3 regions of the Rahnella aceris genome follow, and region 1 is predicted to be linked to each of the others. Evidence: predicted binding sites of a transcription regulator. Region 1 holds the regulator's gene; each other region holds the start of a gene.
What was found. The regulator CRP, encoded in region 1, controls carbon source genes, mostly activating them, when cyclic AMP is high. The targets are predictions, from matches to a motif close to ATGTGANNNNNNTCACAT.
Positions count from the first base shown of each region.

Region 2: a site for CRP is predicted at 2,830-2,847, ahead of serC (3-phosphoserine/phosphohydroxythreonine transaminase). Genes of this name have one in related genera too.
Region 3: a site for CRP is predicted at 2,282-2,299, ahead of srlA (PTS glucitol/sorbitol transporter subunit IIC). Genes of this name have one in related genera too.

Region 1 is NZ_JAADJV010000004.1:71,773-78,028, forward strand. Features, by position in the region: gene gcl (glyoxylate carboligase) at 1-11, opposite strand, end outside; gene allR (HTH-type transcriptional repressor AllR) at 126-935, opposite strand; gene GW591_RS18600 (ureidoglycolate lyase) at 1,022-1,528, opposite strand; gene allS (HTH-type transcriptional activator AllS) at 1,743-2,657, shown strand; gene GW591_RS18610 (phosphoribulokinase) at 2,793-3,662, shown strand; gene GW591_RS18615 (OsmC family protein) at 3,666-4,073, opposite strand; gene crp (cAMP-activated global transcriptional regulator CRP) at 4,436-5,068, shown strand; gene GW591_RS18625 (YccS/YhfK family putative transporter) at 5,130-6,256, shown strand, end outside.
Region 2 is NZ_JAADJV010000001.1:644,392-650,647, forward strand. Features, by position in the region: gene focA (formate transporter FocA) at 1-371, opposite strand, end outside; gene ycaO (30S ribosomal protein S12 methylthiotransferase accessory factor YcaO) at 870-2,633, opposite strand; gene serC (3-phosphoserine/phosphohydroxythreonine transaminase) at 2,959-4,044, shown strand; gene aroA (3-phosphoshikimate 1-carboxyvinyltransferase) at 4,149-5,432, shown strand; gene cmk ((d)CMP kinase) at 5,629-6,256, shown strand, end outside.
Region 3 is NZ_JAADJV010000002.1:183,157-189,412, reverse strand. Features, by position in the region: gene GW591_RS13315 (YacC family pilotin-like protein) at 1-312, opposite strand, end outside; gene cueO (multicopper oxidase CueO) at 523-2,127, shown strand; gene srlA (PTS glucitol/sorbitol transporter subunit IIC) at 2,386-2,934, shown strand; gene srlE (PTS glucitol/sorbitol transporter subunit IIB) at 2,982-3,971, shown strand; gene srlB (PTS glucitol/sorbitol transporter subunit IIA) at 3,981-4,343, shown strand; gene srlD (sorbitol-6-phosphate dehydrogenase) at 4,366-5,145, shown strand; gene gutM (transcriptional regulator GutM) at 5,215-5,577, shown strand; gene srlR (glucitol operon DNA-binding transcriptional repressor SrlR) at 5,657-6,256, shown strand, end outside.

The sequences.
Region 1 (6,256 bases):
ATACGAGCCATAGCTAAATCCTCAGGTAATTCCGCTTTGCATAAAATAACGGAAAAAGTTTCCAACTTTAATTTGACTGAAAAAAATCCCGCTCACGACAGAGCGGGGATCGCAGGACGAACCGGTTAGTGGCGCTGACCCAGGGCCAGACTGATGTCACGCGCGGTATCCCGCACCAGTTCGCCTAAATCGGTAAAACGCTCCGTCGTTAAGCGGGAGCTGGGGCCGGAGATCGAAATCGCCGCCACCGCATTGTTATTGCTGTCAAAAATCGCCGAGGCCAGACAGTTCAGCCCTGTCACATGCTCTTCGCTGTCCTGTGCAAACCCCTGCTGACGCGCGTGTTGCAGATCCTTTTTCAACGCATTCAGATTATCCAGCGTGTGCGTCGTAAAGTTCTTCAACCCCGCCTGCATCATCAGGCTCATCAGCGCCTCGTCATCCAGCGAATACAGCAACGCTTTCCCGGCACCGGAGGCATGCAGTGGCAGACGGCTGCCAAGCGGCGCGCACATCCGCACCATCGACTGGCATTCCCGCTGGCCGATCAGTACCGCTTCGAAACCGTTGCGGATCGCCAGATTGGCCGTTTCGCCCGACAACAACATCAGGCGCTGCATATAAGGCGCGGCGACTGACAATACATCCCGGTTATGGATATAAGACGATCCGACCGTAAACGCCTGTAAGCCAATGTGCCACCAGCTCAGTTGCGCATCCTGATAAACAAAATCGGCCTCTTCCAGCACTTTCAGCAGTCGAAAGGTGGTGGAAAGGGGCAGCGACAAATTCTCTGCAATGTTGCTGACAGAAGAACTGCCGCCGGACTGCGCCAGATAATTCAACACCGCAATGCCGCGTTCTAAGGCCTGAGCGCCCTTTTGCGAACCAGAACCAGGCTGGCTAGGACGCCCCCGTTTTTTTACTTCGGCCATCTCACATTTCTCCAGCATCAGGCGCTGAGCGCCCGCGTTTCGCTTGTTTTCAGATGCTTGTATCTTATGCAAGATGCTTTATAGCGTCACGACTTTAATCCCGCCGCAACGGGTAAAATAAGCTGATAGCCCTGAGGTAACTGACTGATATCACAGTTGTCTGCGCCGCCACGATCGACGGTGAGAAAATTCGTCACCGTCTCAAACGCAAACAGCGGATGGTGCCAGACATTCCGGTGATAATTCACGCCCTGCAGGCCGTTGGTGATAAAGGCTTTCAGCGTGGAGATGTCCGGCGTCTCGCCCCCTGCCGCAACAATCACGATAAAGCGCTCGCCCTGCATCGGCACAAACGCCTGTGAACCGAGCGGGTGTTTTTCGAGTTGCGTCACCACAATGGGCAACGGTGCTGGCTGGGCGCGGTTGATGCTCACCAGCGGGCGATCCTGCCCGAGGATCTCCACGTTGGTCAGATCGTGGTACCGCTCAACCTTGCCGTCGTTGATATGAAAAAAATCGCGACCTGTCGTCTCAATCACATCGCCGTAAGCCGCGAAGGCCGCCTGGGTCAGCGGGTAAACCGGAAGTTCCATGGCATTCATCCCTGCATTTAAAATAAAACCGGTGAGATAAGCCCGCCAGATTGGCGGATTTATCCTCAATGCAATTACTGTAGAAACTTTTTCCAACTTGCTCAATCGAAATATGGAAAAAGATTCCATAAAATTGATGAAGTCCACAATTCTCATCAGGTTAAATCTATAAAATCTTTTTCATTCAATGCATTAACATTACTTCAGGTGACCTATGCTGGATGAGGAGTCGATTAAAACCTTTATGCACGTCGCACAAACAGGCAGCTTTTCCCGCGCGGCAGAGATGCTGCATAAAACGCCTGCGACCATCAGCTATCGAATTAAGATGCTGGAAGACAGTGCCGGGACGTTATTGCTCAACCGCACGACCCGCACGGTGTCGCTGACGCCCGCCGGACAGCATCTGCTTGAACGATGTCGCCAGTGGCTAACCTGGCTGGAGGGTGTACCGGCAGAACTGCAGCAGATTAACGACGGCATTGAGCGCCAGCTGAATGTGGTGGTGAACAATCTGATGTACTGCCCTGAAACTCTGGCGGCGTTATTAAGCTGTCTGACGCAGCGCTACCCGTTCACGCAGTTCACTTTCACACGGCAGATTTACATGGGGGTATGGGATACGCTGCTGTACGAAGATTTTCAGCTGGCGATTGGCGTCACCGGCACCGAATCTCTTTCTAACGCCGTGAATCTGCTGCCGCTGGGTGAAGTGGACTGGGTTTTTGTTCATGCGCCCTTTCATCCGCTGCAGCACATCACTGGCATGCTGGAAGAAGCGGTGTTGCGTCAGTACATTGCCATCAATGTGGAAGACACCTCGCGCCATCTGAACAAGCGGGTAGCCTGGTTGCTGACCGGGCAACGGCAGATCATCGTGGCAGATGTGGCGACTAAACTGGCCTGTCACCTGAAGGGAATGGGTATCGGTTTTCTGCCGCGCCATCTGTGCCAGCCATATCTCGACAGCGGCGAGCTGATCGCCCGGCAAATCCGCTATCCGCGCGCCCCTTCCCCGCTCAGTCTGGCGTGGAAAAAGGAGTACACAGGCAAGGCGCTGCATGACATTGTTTCTCTGTTCCACCAGAAAGACCCGCTGATCCAACCGTTGCTGGCGGGTTTAGAATAGTGATGCCCTCTTTGGCTTCGCGAATAAATATGGTAACAATAGGCTTAATTATGCGCAGCCTTGACGCCAGATCTTCGACCACAGAAAAGACCGCGTCTCGCCTGCCTGCATCACCTTTATGGAGAACAGCGCATTATGTCAGCCAAACATCCTGTTATTGCCGTGACCGGTTCGAGCGGTGCAGGCACCACGACCACCAGCGTGGCATTTCGTAAAATATTTCAGCAGCTTAGTTTGCGTGCGGCGGAACTGGAAGGCGACAGTTTTCATCATTTCACCCGTCCTGAAATGGATGCGGCAATACGCAAGGCGCGCGATCTGGGACGTCATATCAGCTACTTCGGGCCGGAAGCCAATGACTTTGGTTTGCTGGAAAAAAGCTTTATCGAATACGGTAAAACAGGCACTGGCCGTTCACGTAAGTATCTGCATACTTATGACGAAGCCGTTCCCTACAATCAGGTGCCGGGTACCTTTACGCCGTGGCAGGCGTTGCCGGAACCGACGGATATTTTGTTTTACGAAGGGTTACACGGTGGTGTGGTGGCGGACAAAATTGACGTTGCCGCGCAGGTCGACCTGCTGGTCGGCGTAGTGCCTATCGTCAACCTCGAATGGATCCAGAAACTGGTGCGCGATACCGGCGAGCGCGGGCATTCCCGTGAAGCGGTGATGGATTCCGTCGTGCGTTCGATGGATGACTATATCAATTACATTACGCCGCAGTTTTCCCGCACACACATCAATTTCCAGCGGGTACCCACCATCGACACCTCGAACCCGTTTGCCGCCAAAGCCATTCCGTCACTGGATGAAAGCTTTGTGGTGATTCATTTTCAGGGACTGGATGACATCGATTTCCCGTATCTGCTGGCCATGCTGCAAGGGTCGTTTATCTCGCACATCAAAACACTGGTGGTGCCGGGCGGCAAAATGGGGCTGGCGATGGAGCTGATCATGGCGCCGCTGGTGCAGCGCCTGATGGAAGGCAAGAAGATCGAGTAAACTTTATTCGGCTGCAATCACTTCAAAGCTGTGGGTGATTGTGGCCGCTTTCCCCAGCATCAGAGACACAGAACAGTATTTTTCGGCAGACAGGCTGACTGCGCGTTCAACAATCTTATCGGTCAGATCCTTACCGGTGACGATAAAATGCAGATTGATGTGAGTGAACAGACGCGGCGCTTCTTCGCGGCGTTGTGAGGTCAGCTTCACTTCACAATCACGCACGTCATTACGACCTTTTTGCAAAATTGACACCACGTCGATTGCACTACACCCCCCTGCGGACATCAGTAACATTTCCATCGGGCTTGGGGCTTTATCACCCGCGTTTCCATCCATTGAAATCTGATGACCCGATGCAGACTCACCTAAAAATGTCAGTCCTTCAACCCATTTGACACGTGCATGCATGAACTATTCTCCCGGTGAATAAACTTGTCGAAATCTGCTCTCAGAGTACCCTTTCACCTAAAATCTGGCAACGTAACCCGATCGCCATCATGCTGAAGCGAGACAACAGAAGACAGCATCTCAAACCTGTGCTACAAACAAAGCCGAAACATACTTTCCAGTAAATTGCGGTGACGGTTTTTGCGGTTTAAGTACAGAACCCACGGTGATGACAGCAATAAACAGGCTGTTGCACTCCGACATCCGCTTGCAGCATTTCTGGAGAGTTATATGCTGAAAGGGCGCTTTGGATTTGAAGTGCCGTACAGGGAACTCTGAGCCCTGTGATTTTGGGCAGCGATAACAACAGAGGATAATAGCAAATGGTTCTCGGCAAGCCACAAACAGACCCGACTCTTGAATGGTTCCTGTCTCACTGTCATATACATAAGTATCCTTCTAAAAGTACGCTGATTCACCAGGGTGAAAAAGCCGAAACGCTTTACTACATCGTGAAAGGGTCAGTTGCTGTCCTGATTAAAGATGAAGAAGGCAAGGAAATGATACTGTCCTACCTTAACCAAGGTGACTTCATCGGTGAGCTGGGACTCTTCGAAGAAGGTCAGGAACGCAGTGCCTGGGTACGTGCTAAAACTGCCTGTGAAGTGGCTGAAATTTCATATAAAAAATTCCGCCAGCTGATTCAGGTTAACCCGGATATTCTGATGCGTCTCTCCGCGCAGATGGCCAACCGTCTGCAAGTGACGTCAGAGAAAGTCGGCAACCTTGCCTTCCTTGACGTTACCGGTCGTATCGCTCAAACCTTGCTCAATCTGGCTAAACAGCCTGATGCAATGACCCATCCGGACGGGATGCAAATCAAGATTACCCGCCAGGAAATTGGCCAAATCGTCGGTTGTTCACGTGAAACAGTCGGACGCATTCTCAAAATGCTGGAAGATCAAAGCCTGATCTCCGCACACGGTAAAACGATTGTCGTTTACGGCACACGTTAATCCCTCAAAAATTGGCGCGGCAAAACACTGTCGCGCCTTTTTTATGGGCTAAGCTTTACCCATGACGCTATGGCGAAGACTGTTTTACCATCCTGAAGTGAACTACGCGCTGCGCCAGACGCTGGTGTTGTGCTTGCCTGTTGGCATTTGCTGGCTGTTTGGCAATTTGCAAATGGGCCTGCTGTTTTCCCTCTGCCCGGCCTGTTGTAACATCGCCGGTCTGGATACCCCGCATAAACGCTTTTTCAAACGCCTGCTCGTCGGCGGTTCACTCTTTGCCGTGAGCAGCCTTCTGCTGCAACTGATGCTCGAAAGCTGGCATATACCGCTGCCGCTGATCATGCTGTCGCTGGCGTTACTGCTGGGCGTCACCGGTGAAATCAGCCCGCTGCATGCGCGCCTGCTGCCCGGTGCGCTGGTGGCGACTATCTTCACGCTGAGTATGGTGGGCGTGCGCCCGATGTGGCAGGCCCCGGTGTTGTTCGCCGCTGGCACAGCCTGGTACGGATTGTTTAACTGGGCGTGGTTTCGTATTTCGGAAGAACAGCCGATGCGCGAAACGCTCAGCCAGCTCTATCTGCAACTCGCGGATTATTTCGAAGCCAAGTACAGCCTGCTGACGCAACATACCGATCCCGAAACTGCGTTACCCCCACTGCTAACCCGCCAGCAGCAGGTTATCGACCTGATTGCCCTGCTTTATCAGCAATTACACATGTTGCCCCAGCACGGACATCATCATCACCATAAGCGGCTATTTCAGCGTTTTCAGGTGGCGCTCGATTTGCAGGAGCACATTACAGTGAGCCTGCATCAGCCGGAAGAAGTGCAGAAACTGGTGGAGGAAAGCCATGCCGAAGCGGTTATCCGCCGAAATGCGCAGGTGATTTCCACCCGTCTTCGGGTGATTGCCGACGATATTCTTTATCATCGTTTATCCGGGCGCTTTACGATGGCCAATGAGCTGACCGCGCTGGAGAAAATCGCCGCGCGCAACCCGGACAATCCGGTAGGTCAGTTTTGTTATTACCATTTCAGCCGCATTGCCCGTCTGTTACGCACACAGCGGCCGTTGTACAAACGTGACCTGATGAACACCCAGCCGCGTTTGCCCTTCTGGCCCGCGCTGAAAAGCTATCTTTCCTTCAAATCCGTGGCACTGCGTAATGCCGCACGTTTGGGCATTAT
Region 2 (6,256 bases), on a different contig from region 1:
CCGACCAGGTTACCAATATAGACATTGACCCAGTTGCACGCCAATTGCCCCCAGGTGATTCGACCGCTGGCTTTCGCAATGACGATAAGTACAGTGGACGTGAACAGGTCCGCACCACATACGACAACCAGCATAAGACCCAGAGAGAAGCAGATGCCCCCAACCAGTTTTGCAAGGCCATAAGGGACGGTACCGGTGCCTGTAGTGGCGGTGATATAAAAAGCAAAAGCAATAGAAATAAAGACGCCAGCAGTAATGGCTAAAAAGAATGTTTTTAACGGCTGTTTGGTGGCTTTATAAACGCCAGCATCTTCAGCAATTTTCGCTGTCGCGGCGGGTAAAATGAGATCGAAGGGGTTGTCAGCTTTCACATTAACTCTCTTATTCAGGGCTATGCACTGCGCAACGAGATACTAGCAAAGCAGTATAACGTAAAAATTGACGTGGATCATATGAGGGGGTTTTTGGTGGTTTTTAATGGACTGCCAAAGGGGTGGTTTTATGGGTAATTAATTGAAAATAAACGAATAAAAAGATTTTAATTTTTGCAAATAAAGTTGAGAAAGCAAGCGTTTATTTTCAGATTTCAGTTAATACAAAGGATTCAGTGTTAATAAATATCGTTATTTTGATTTTATAAATTTCACTTTCAATTAACTTATAAAATAATTGCTATATTTTTCTCGCAAAAATGACAAGCGGGTATTATTTCGCGCGGAATTACACGTCATTTTGATGGTCGAGTCAAACTTTTGCGGACAAATACAGCAGCAGAAGCTTAGGATTTATAGTGAACTGATAGCGAATTTATAAACAAAAAAACCGACAGGAAATCCCGTCGGTTTTAATCGCTTCAAAGTGTCAGTGAATCAGGCTTTCGACCAGTGACGACGTTTGGCGACTTGCAGCTTTTCGTATGCACCAAGCAGCGCCTGATGGGCTGGCAAGGCCTTCAGCTCAGGGTCGACTGCAAACAGACTGTGGAAACGGACTTCTCCACTGATGGCCGCCGAAGCATCCTCAACTGCTTTCTGACCATACATTTTCACGAAAGCGTTGTAGTACTGGGCTGGCTCGCGATCTTCTTCCAGAGACAACTGGAGCAGGGTTTGCAGGCAGCGGTAATAGTTGTTGCGCTCATCGCTGTACACCGAGGAATTGAACTCATGCGCCCATTCAGCCCAGGTCAGCGCCTGATCCAAATCACCACCGGCAAGAGCCAGCATAGATTTCAGCTCACCGACACGCAGCGTGTACCAGCCGTTGTCTTTGCCGCTGGCGATCCCCAGCAGTTCGCGAACGCGGGTAAAGTCATCCAGACCTTCATCGTCGAGTTGAGTGATCATCTCAAGATAGGTTTCTTTTGGCAGATCGCTGCCCGGCAACGCCAGCAGTTGATCACGCAAATGCGCGCCCATGCTGTTATTCGCCAGCAATAAATCTTCGGCAGGATAAATGTCAGACATGCCCGGAACGATAATGCGGCAGGCGTATACATCCAGATGTTCGTAATCGGCGATATACACTTCAGCATCTTCTTTATCAAAGATAGCCATCAGTGTCGCAAATTCTTCTTCAGTGGTACCGCTGAAACTCCAGTCTGCAAACGGATAGTCTGCGTCTTGTTTGAACATATCCCATGAAATCAGACCGCTTGAGTCGATGAAATGGGTTTCAAGGTTAGCGTGTTCAGCCACTTCTTCGTCGTCAAAAGTAGGCGCCGTGAAGACATCCAGGTCTTTCAGACTGCGGCCTTGCAACAGTTCCGTCACGGTACGTTCCAGTGCGACGCCAAAATCAGGGTGTGCACCAAAGGACGCGAAACAGGTCCCGTTCGCCGGGTTGAACAGAACCACGCAAATGACCGGATAATTGCCGCCCAGCGAGGCGTCATAAGAAAGAATAGGGAAACCTTCTTCTTCCAGTTTGGCAATGGCTTCAACCACTCCAGGATAGCGTGCCAGAACCTCAACAGGGATTTCAGGCAGGCTGATGGATTCTGCAATGATGCGGTTTTTGACATAACGCTCGAAGACTTCTGACAGCCCCTGAACCCGCGCTTCATTGGCGGTGTTACCCGCGGACATCCCGTTGGAAACGTACAGGTTGCCGATGATGTTCATCGGAATATAGACGGTTTGCAGATCGGACTGACGGGTAAATGGCAGAGCGCAGATACCACGATCAGGATTGCCTGATTGCAGGTCGATCAGATCACGGGCAACCAGTTCTTTATCGGCATCATAAAATGCGTGCAGGCGCTCATCCAGGATCCCGGCGGGCAGACTGTCGTCTTCCGGAAGCGGGAACCACTTCTCATTCGGATAATGAACGAAATCGCCATTAGCGATTTCTTTGCCCAGATAGAAATCAGCGAAGAAATAGTTAGTCGACAGGCGCTCAAAATATTCACCCAAAGCAGAAGCCAGTGCGGCTTTTTTGCTGGCGCCTTTACCGTTGGTGAAGCACAGCGGGCAGTCGCGATCGCGAATGTGCACTGACCAGACGTGGGGAACCGGATTCAGCCACGAAGCTTCTTCGATATTAAAGCCGAGATCGGTGAGTTTTTGTTGGAAGCGGGAAATGGAGTCTTCCAGCGCCGCGTCTTTACCAGGAATAAAAGTTTGGGTCATTGAGTTCACTTTTGAGCGTGCTAAAAACGTGCAATGATACGGGGTTTTGCACATTAGCTCCATGTATTCGTGTTAAGAATGTAATCGCTGTGTGAAGTCAAAGGCTTGAGTTTGAACACGCTGTTATACCGTGTGAAATTTGACGGTGCTTACACATATTATTCCGAAAAATCAGGGTTAAAAGGAGGAATGAACCTTGTGATCAACATCTCATCGCTGTTTATCAGGTCGTCATCAATAACCGTTGCAGACTGCTTGTCTCGGATGATAAAACCGTTAAATTAGTGACTACTATGTGACTGTCTCAGAGAAGTGGTGAGGGGAAATGACTCAGGTTTATAATTTTAGTGCAGGTCCGGCAATGATCCCGGCTGAAGTATTGCGTCGTGCGGAACAGGAACTTTGTAACTGGCACGGACTGGGTACATCGGTGATGGAAATCAGTCACCGTAGTAAGGAATTTATCCAGGTTGCTGAAGAATCCGAAAAGGATATCCGTGACCTGCTCAATATTCCCTCGAACTATAAAGTGCTGTTCTGCCATGGCGGCGCCCGTGCGCAATTTGCTGCTGTGCCAATGAACCTTTTGGGTGAAAAATCCTCCGCTGATTATATTGATGGTGGCTATTGGGCACACAGCGCAGTTAAAGAAGCCCAAAAATATTGCACGCCAAACGTGATTGATGTCACCACTACGATTGATGGTAAGCGTGGCATTCTGCCGATGAGCGAATGGAAACTGAGTGCAGATTCTGCCTACGTTCATTATTGCCCGAATGAAACTATCGATGGTATCGCTATTGATGAAATGCCTGATTTTGGCGACAAAATCGTGGTAGCAGATTATTCATCCTGCATTCTTTCCCGCCCGATTGACGTCAGCCGTTTTGGGGTGATTTATGCTGGCGCGCAGAAAAATATCGGTCCTGCGGGTCTGACCCTGGTTATCGTTCGTGATGATCTGCTGGGCAAAGCGCGCACTGAATTGCCTTCTATCCTCGATTATACCGTGCTGGCTGAGAACGACTCTATGTTCAATACCCCGCCGACCTTTGCATGGTATCTGTCAGGTATGGTATTCAAGTGGCTGAAAGAGCAGGGCGGTCTGCGCGAAATGGAAAAGCGCAATCGTGCAAAAGCCGAACTTTTGTATGGCGCAATCGATCGCACCGGCTTCTATCGTAACCCTGTGGTGGCGGCTAACCGTTCGTGGATGAACGTTCCTTTCCAGATGGCAGATGCCTCGCTGGATAAACTGTTCCTTGATCAGGCACAGGAAGCCGGTCTGCATGCACTAAAAGGCCACCGCGTGGCTGGCGGTATGCGCGCATCTATTTATAATGCAATGCCGATTGAAGGCGTAAAAGCCCTGACCGACTTTATGGCGGAGTTCGAAAAACGTCACGGTTAAGTGTGCTGGCTTTCAGGCTCGCAGAATGCTTCATTGAGAAGCCTTAAAAATGACCCCGGCTCAATGTCCGGGGTCATTTTATGAAAAGAAGAATTGGAGAAAGAGTGGAATCCCTGACATTACAACCCGTTGCGCTGGTTAACGGCAGCATCAATTTACCTGGCTCAAAAAGTGTTTCTAACCGCGCACTTTTACTGGCTGCTTTTGCACAGGGTACTACCCGCCTGACTAACCTGCTCGACAGCGATGATGTGCGTCATATGTTGACAGCACTCACTCAACTGGGTGTCACGCATCGTTTATCTGCATCCCGCACCGAGTGTGAAATCGATGGTCTGGGCACGGCTTTTTCCAATGCTAAAGGTCTGGAACTGTTTCTTGGGAATGCAGGAACCGCAATGCGTCCGCTGGCGGCAGCATTATGCCTGGGCGAACAGGATGTTGTACTGACCGGAGAGCCGCGCATGAAAGAGCGCCCGATCGGGCATCTGGTTGATGCGCTTCGTCAGGGCGGTGCGCAGATTGATTATCTGGAGCAGGAAAACTATCCGCCTTTGCGCCTGCAGGGTGGATTTAGTGGCGGTGACGTCAGTGTTGATGGCAGTGTTTCCAGCCAGTTTCTGACAGCGTTATTGATGACAGCTCCGCTGGCAGATAACGATACAACCATTCAGATTAAAGGTGATCTGGTTTCCAAACCTTATATCGATATCACGCTGAACCTGATGAAAACCTTTGGTATTGAAGTGGAAAACCACGAGTACCAGAGATTTAGCATCCAAGGACGTCAGCATTATGTGTCTCCGGGGGCATATCTGGTCGAAGGTGATGCCTCTTCAGCGTCCTACTTCCTGGCCGCTGCGGCGATCAAGGGCGGTACGGTTCGTGTGACCGGAATCGGCAAAAACAGCATGCAGGGCGATATTCGTTTTGCAGACGTGCTGGAAAAAATGGGTGCTACTATTCACTGGGCTGATGATTATATCGAATGTACCCGCGGTGAACTGAACGGCATTGACATGGACATGAACCATATTCCTGATGCAGCAATGACCATTGCTACCGCTGCCTTGTTTGCTGAAGGCCCGACAACGTTGCGTAATATTTACAACTGGCGTGTTAAAGAGACCGATCGCCTGACGGCGATGGCGACTGAGCTGCGTAAAGTCGGTGCAACAGTGGAAGAGGGCGAAGATTACATTCGTATTGATCCGCCTCAATCGCTGAAATTTGCCGAAATTGGCACCTATAATGATCACCGCATGGCGATGTGTTTCTCGCTGGTGGCGTTATCCGATACGCCGGTGACCATTCTTGATCCGAAGTGTACCGCAAAAACGTTCCCGGACTATTTTGACCGTCTGGCGGCAATCAGCACACTGGCATAGTTTTTCACTTGGTTGCCCGTGTATGAACGGACATCCCTGATGTCCGTTTTTTTGTTTTCAGGCTCAGAACCGTCCGCTTTTTAGCCAACTGAAAAATGTGGGGTAACAGTTGCAGTGAAGGCAGCGTATAATGCCGCTCCTGAATTAGTCCTGTGAGGCTAATGAAGCGGGCATACCCCACCGAAAGGAGACAAAAATGACGGCTTTAGCCCCGGTAATCACCGTTGATGGGCCAAGTGGTGCAGGTAAAGGTACGTTGTGTAAAGCGTTGGCCGAAGCCTTTAACTGGCATCTGTTGGATTCCGGCGCGATTTACCGCGTTTTGGCGCTGGCGGCTTTGCATCACCAGGTTGATATTGTCTCAGAAGAGGCGCTAGTTCCGCTTGCCGCACATCTCGACGTTCGTTTTGTGGCTCAGGATGGGCAGTTGCACGTTATTTTAGAAGGTGAGGATGTTACCCATGAAATCCGCACCGAAACGGTAGGCAATACTGCGTCTCAGGCGGCGGCATTTCCCCGCGTTCGTGAAGCATTATTGCGCCGGCAGCGCGCATTCCGTGATGCACCGGGCCTGATTGCGGATGGTCGTGACATGGGGACGGTGGTTTTCCCTGATGCACCGGTGAAGATATTTCTGGATGCCAGTTCGGAAGAACGTGCAAACAGAAGAATGCTACAGTTGCAGGAAAAAGGCTTTAGTGTTAACTTTGAACGGCTTTTAGCCGAGATCAAAGAGCGCGATGACCGTGATCGTAACAGGCCCGTCGCGCCTCTAGTGGCTGCTTCCGATGCGTTGTTGCTGGATTCAACCAGCATGTCCATCG
Region 3 (6,256 bases), on a different contig from region 1:
GGCCAGAGACTTACATTTTGTCGGTTTAGGCACGGCGATCCCACTCAGATCACGGTAGCTTTCTTCGCCCATCGACTGCATGTTAAAGCTGTTGTAATTGCTCAGGTCCCAGCGATTTTGCTGGGCGAAAAACACGATAGCCCGTTTGATTTGGGTGTTCGGCAGTTGTTCGTAACCGCAGTTATTTTTCAGATAAACGAAGACTGCCGTCAGATCCGCCAGATCTTCCGCTTCTGATTCACTCAGCGCCTGACTGGCGGAGGAGAAACCGAGCAGCGACAGTAATAACAAACACAGTGTTGTTTTTTTCATGGGTGTGTTCTTGTTCTTGTAGATTGAAAGTCAGAAGGACTTGGCTCACAGGCAGTTAAAAGGACGTTACCATATTTGCACTGAGCGGCACCAAATTTCTTTTACCGCTGAACCGCTTGACCTTCCCCTTAGGGGAAGGGATAGGCTGTCGTACTATTATGGCACGCCTGCGCCATCTGTCTGGTTATCACCCTTCAAAAGGACCGAAAAATGAACCGACGCGATTTCGTGAAGTGGACGACCCTGATGGGCGCCGCCAGTATGCTGCCCGGCTGGAGCCGCTTCGCGCTCGCCGCTGACCGCCCGGCATTGCCCATCCCGGCGTTACTCGAACCGGATATCCGCAGCGCCATTACGCTCACATTACAGCGCGGGCAGAGCCAGTTTCTGCCTGGCGTGAACACTGAAACCTGGGGCGTAAACGGTAATCTTCTCGGCCCCGCGCTGCGTATCCGTCGTGGGAAACCGGTCAGCGTCACCATCAATAACCGGCTGGATGTGGCCAGCACCGTTCACTGGCACGGGCTGGAAATTCCCGGTGACGTGGATGGCGGGCCGCAGGGATTAATCGAACCCGGCCAGAATCGCAAAGTCAGTTTGCAACTTGATCAACCCGCATCGACCTGCTGGTTCCACCCGCATCCGCATCAGACCAGCGGTTATCAGGTGGCGATGGGGCTCGCCGGGCTGGTGCTGATCGAAGATGAAAGCAGTGACCTGTTGCAGATCCCAAAACGCTGGGGCGTGGATGATATTCCGGTCATTTTGCAGGATAAGCGCCTGAACGACGCCGGTAAAATCGATTATCAGATGGACGTCATGACCGCCGCCGCCGGCTGGTTCGGGCAACACATGCTGACCAACGGCGCGGTGTATCCGCAGCACGGAATTTCCCGTGGCTGGGTACGTTTTCGTTTACTCAATGGCTGTAATGCACGCTCGCTGCACATCGCCACCAGCGATCAGCGGCCGATGTATGTCATCGCCAGTGACGGCGGTTTCCTGCCTGAGCCGGTGAAAGTCAGCGATTTGCCGCTGCTGATGGGCGAGCGTTTTGAAGTGCTGATTGATTGCAGCGACGGCAAAGCTTTTGATCTGGTCACGCTGCCGGTGAAGCAAATGGGCATGACGCTGGCACCGTTCGACAAACCGTTGCCGGTGTTACGCATTCAGCCGACGCTGACCCAAAGCGGCAGTTCATTGCCGGACACGCTGGTGCCGCTTCCGGCGCTGGTGTCAGTGGATAATCTGCCGACCCGCTGGCTGCAACTGATGATGGATCCGCAGCTTGATCAGCAGGGTATGGCGGCGCTGATGAAACGTTATGGCCACAAGGCGATGGCCGGCATGAGCATGGATCACGGCGGGGGCGGGATGGCCGCAATGCCGGGTATGTCCGGTTCCGGTCACGACGGTCATGGCGGTATGGCAGGAATGGACATGAGTCAATCGTCCGGTGGTTATGATTTCATGCAGGGCAACAAAATTAACGGCAAAGCCTACGACATGAACCTGCCCGCTTTCGATGTGAAACAAGGCCAGTATGAGAAATGGACCCTTTCGGGCGAAGGCGACATGATGCTGCATCCTTTCCATATCCACGGCACACAGTTCCGTATTCTTTCTGAAAACGGTCAGCCGGTCGCGCCCCATCGTCAGGGCTGGAAGGACATCGTGCGCGTTGAAGGCGCCCGCAGCGAAGTGCTGGTGCGCTTTAATCATCTGGCGGATAAACAACATGCTTACATGGCGCACTGTCATCTGCTGGAACACGAAGACACCGGCATGATGCTCGGCTTTACGGTATCCGCGTGATCCGGTTTACTGCTTTCCTTTCTGTAATTTCTTAAAAATCAGCGGCCGGGGGCGATCCTCCGGCCCGCGTCTTTCCTTTCCCTCCCGTTTCTTTCTTTGCCTGTGCTACTCCTTCGAATATCTATCTTTCAATTTGAAAGATTAAACTTTCAAAATGTGATCAATATATAATTAATATAAATTCAATATGATTATATTTTCAGCGTGGAGTAACAAAACATGAAAGCTTAAACCCACGTATCCCTACAGGAGAAGATGATGATCGATGTAATAACGCACGGTGCCGAGTGGTTTATCGGCCTGTTTCAAAAAGGGGGAGAGGTGTTTGTCGGCATGGTCACCGGCATTCTGCCTCTCTTAATTAGTTTGCTGGTCGTCATGAACGCGCTGATCGTGTTTGTCGGACAGCGGCGGATCGAACGTCTGGCGCAGCGTTGTGCCGGAAATCCGGTTTCACGTTATCTGCTGTTACCGGTGATTGGCACCTTTGTTTTCTGCAATCCGATGACCCTCAGCCTCGGGCGTTTTATGCCTGAAATCTACAAACCCAGCTATTACGCCGCAGGCTCCTACAGCTGCCATTCCATGAACGGACTCTTCCCGCATATTAACCCCGGCGAACTGTTTGTGTATCTCGGCGTTGCCAGCGGACTGACCACGCTGGGATTACCGCTCGGGCCGCTGGCCGTCAGTTATTTCCTGGTCGGTATGGTGACTAACTTCTTCCGCGGCTGGGTAACGGATCTCACCACCCGCATCTTTGAACGCAAGATGGGCATTCAGCTTGATCGTGAGGTTCAGTTGTAATCAGGTTCAATTCTAATCAGGTCAAATTCTAAAAAGCGGAGCAGAAAATGAGCGTTACGATTCGCATTAACCGGGGTGAAGGTGGCTGGGGTGGTCCGTTGCTGATTGAGGCGGTACCCGGCAAAAAAGTGATGTATATCACGGCGGGCACCCGCCCGGCGATTGTCGACAAGCTGGCAGAACTGACCGGCTGGGGAACGGTAGACGGCTTTAAAGAAGGTGAGCCACCGGCAGAGGAAATCGGTGTGGCGGTAATCGACTGTGGCGGCACGCTGCGCTGCGGCATCTACCCAAAGCGACGCATCCCGACGGTTAATATCCATTCGACCGGTAAATCCGGCCCGCTGGCACAATTTATTACCGAAGACATTTATGTTTCCGGTGTCCGTGAGCATGACATCGTGCTGGAAAGCGCAGAGGCGGCTGAGCCGGTAAGCGCAGCGGCTAAACCCGCACCGGCTGCGGCAGGACGCGACTACGACACCACTAAAAAAATTACCGAACAAAGCGACGGCCTGCTGGCGAAAGTCGGGATGGGGATGGGCTCCGGCGTAGCCGTTTTATTCCAGGCCGGGCGCGACACCATCGACACCGTGCTCAAAACCATCCTGCCATTTATGGCGTTCGTGGCGGCGCTGATCGGCATCATTATGGCCTCCGGGCTGGGTGATCTGGTGGCGCACGGGCTGACGCCGTTGGCGAAAAGCCCCGTCGGGTTGGTGATGCTGGCGCTGATCTGTTCCTTCCCGTTGCTTTCTCCTTTCCTCGGCCCGGGCGCGGTGATCGCGCAGGTTATCGGCGTGCTGGTGGGGGTGCAGATCGGGCTGGGCAATATCCCGCCACATCTGGCGCTGCCTGCACTTTTCGCCATCAACGCTCAGGCGGCGTGCGATTTCATTCCTGTCGGACTTTCGCTCGCCGAAGCCAAACAGGACACCGTGCGCGTCGGCGTGCCTTCGGTGCTGGTCAGCCGTTTTCTGACCGGCGCACCGACGGTACTTATCGCCTGGGCCGCTTCCGCTTTCATTTACCAGTAAGGAGTCACTGTGCAAACCATTTATCAAACCACTATTACGCAAATCGGCGATTTCGCCCGTGAAGCCTTAACCGACCAGATGCTGATCACCTTCCGTGAAGGGGCGCCAGCGGATATTCAGGATTATTGCTTCATTCACCAGCCCGGGAAAATGGAAGGGGAATTGCATCGTGGCGCGTATATGGAACTGGCTGATGTGCGTTATCCGGTGACCGCCGTGGGAGAGGTGGCGATGCAAAATCTGCGCGAGCTGGGGCATATCACCCTGCGTTTTGACGGCAGTGCCGAGGCTGAGTTTCCCGGCAGCGTACATGTAAAAGGCACCACGCCCGACGATATTCCGCTGGGCAGCGTATTGAAATTTATCGATTAACTATCAGAGTCAGGAGTCAGTTATGGAACAGGTTGCAGTCGTGATCGGCGGGGGGCAGACGCTGGGCGCATTTCTCTGTCAGGGGCTGGCTGAATCCGGCTATCGCGTGGCGGTGGCGGATTTGAATGAGAAGAATGCCGCATCGGTGGCAGAGCAGATTAACCGGCAGTTTGGCGAGGAAAGGGCGTTCGGATTTGCAGTCGATGCCACCAATGAAGCCAGCGTAGAACAACTGGCGAAAGCGGTGGATCAGACGTTCGGCAGGGTCAGTTTACTGGTATACAGCGCAGGGATGGCGAAGGCATCGCCAATCACGGATTTTGCCCTCAACGACTTTGATCTGTCGTTGCAGGTCAATCTGGTGGGATATTTCCTTTGCGCCCGTGAGTTTTCGCGCCTGATGATCCGCGACCGTATTCCGGGACGCATTATTCAGATCAACTCCAAATCCGGCAAAGTGGGCAGCAAACATAATGCCGGTTACAGCGCGGCCAAATTCGGCGGCGTGGGGCTGACACAGTCTCTGGCGCTGGATCTGGCGGAGTACGGTATTACCGTGCATTCGCTGATGCTGGGCAATTTACTCAAATCGCCGATGTTCCAGTCATTATTACCGCAATACGCCAAAAAACTGGGCATTCAGGCCGATGAAGTCGAGCAGTATTACATCGATAAAGTGCCGCTGAAACGCGGGTGCGACTATCAGGATGTGCTGGATATGCTGCTGTTTTATGCCAGCGATAAAGCCTCGTATTGTACCGGTCAGTCGATCAATATCACCGGCGGACAGGTGATGTTCTGATGTGCTCCGCCTCTGTTATGCAGGGGCGGATTACTCTGTCATTAACAACATCATGTTAAGGAGAAAATAATGACCCCGACTGCGGCATTAATATTCTGTGCGGTGCTGGCCTGGGTGGCACAAATCGCGCTCGGCTGGTGGCAGTTACAGCGTTTTAACCGGGCATTCGACAGACTGTGTTTACAGGGAAATGTGGGCGTCGGGCGTTCCGGCGGACGTTTCAAACCGAGAGTGGTACTGGCGCTGGCTTTCGATAAACAGGAAAAAGTCTGTGACGGCTTTTTACTGCGCGGCCTGACGATTTTCGCCCGCCCCCGGCCGGTAACGTCGCTTAATGGCATGAGCCGGGAACAATTGATGACAGGTGTGATCTTCCCGAAAGATCCGAATATTCAAACTGCACTATCATTAGCGATTGAACCGAAATCATGATATTTTCACTTTAAAAGCTATTATCTTTCAAAAAGAATGATGGCTGTGAATTTATCTTAAAATTTGAGCGAAAATCGTGATGAAACCTAAGCAACGGCAGGCGGCGATACTGGAGCATTTACAGCAATTTGGAAAGACGGCGGTGGACGATCTCGCCGCGCATTTCGCCACAACCGGCACCACTATCCGCAAAGATCTCACCCTGCTGGAAGAAGAGGGTGCAGTAATCCGCACTTACGGCGGTGTGGTGCTCAGCCGTGAAGAAGGCGACCAGCCTATCGACCGTAAAACCCACATTAATACCGGAAAAAAATTGCGCATTGCCCGCGCAGCTATTCAGGAAATTCAGGACGGCGACTCGCTGATTTTTGATGCGGGCAGCACCGTGATGCAGATGGTGCCTTTCCTCAGTCAGTTTAATAACATCACCGTCATGACCAACAGCCTGCATATCGTCAATGCGCTGGTGGAACTGGATAATGACCAGACTATCCTGATGCCGGGCGGCACCTATCGCAAAAAATCCTCCTCCTTCCACGGCAGTCTGGCCGAAAGCGCGTTTGATAAATTCAATTTCGACAAGCTGTTTATCGGCGCAGATGGCGTCGATCTCGACGGCGGTGTTACCACATTCAACGAAGTTCACGGCGTCAGTCAGGCGATGTGTAAAGCGGCTGAG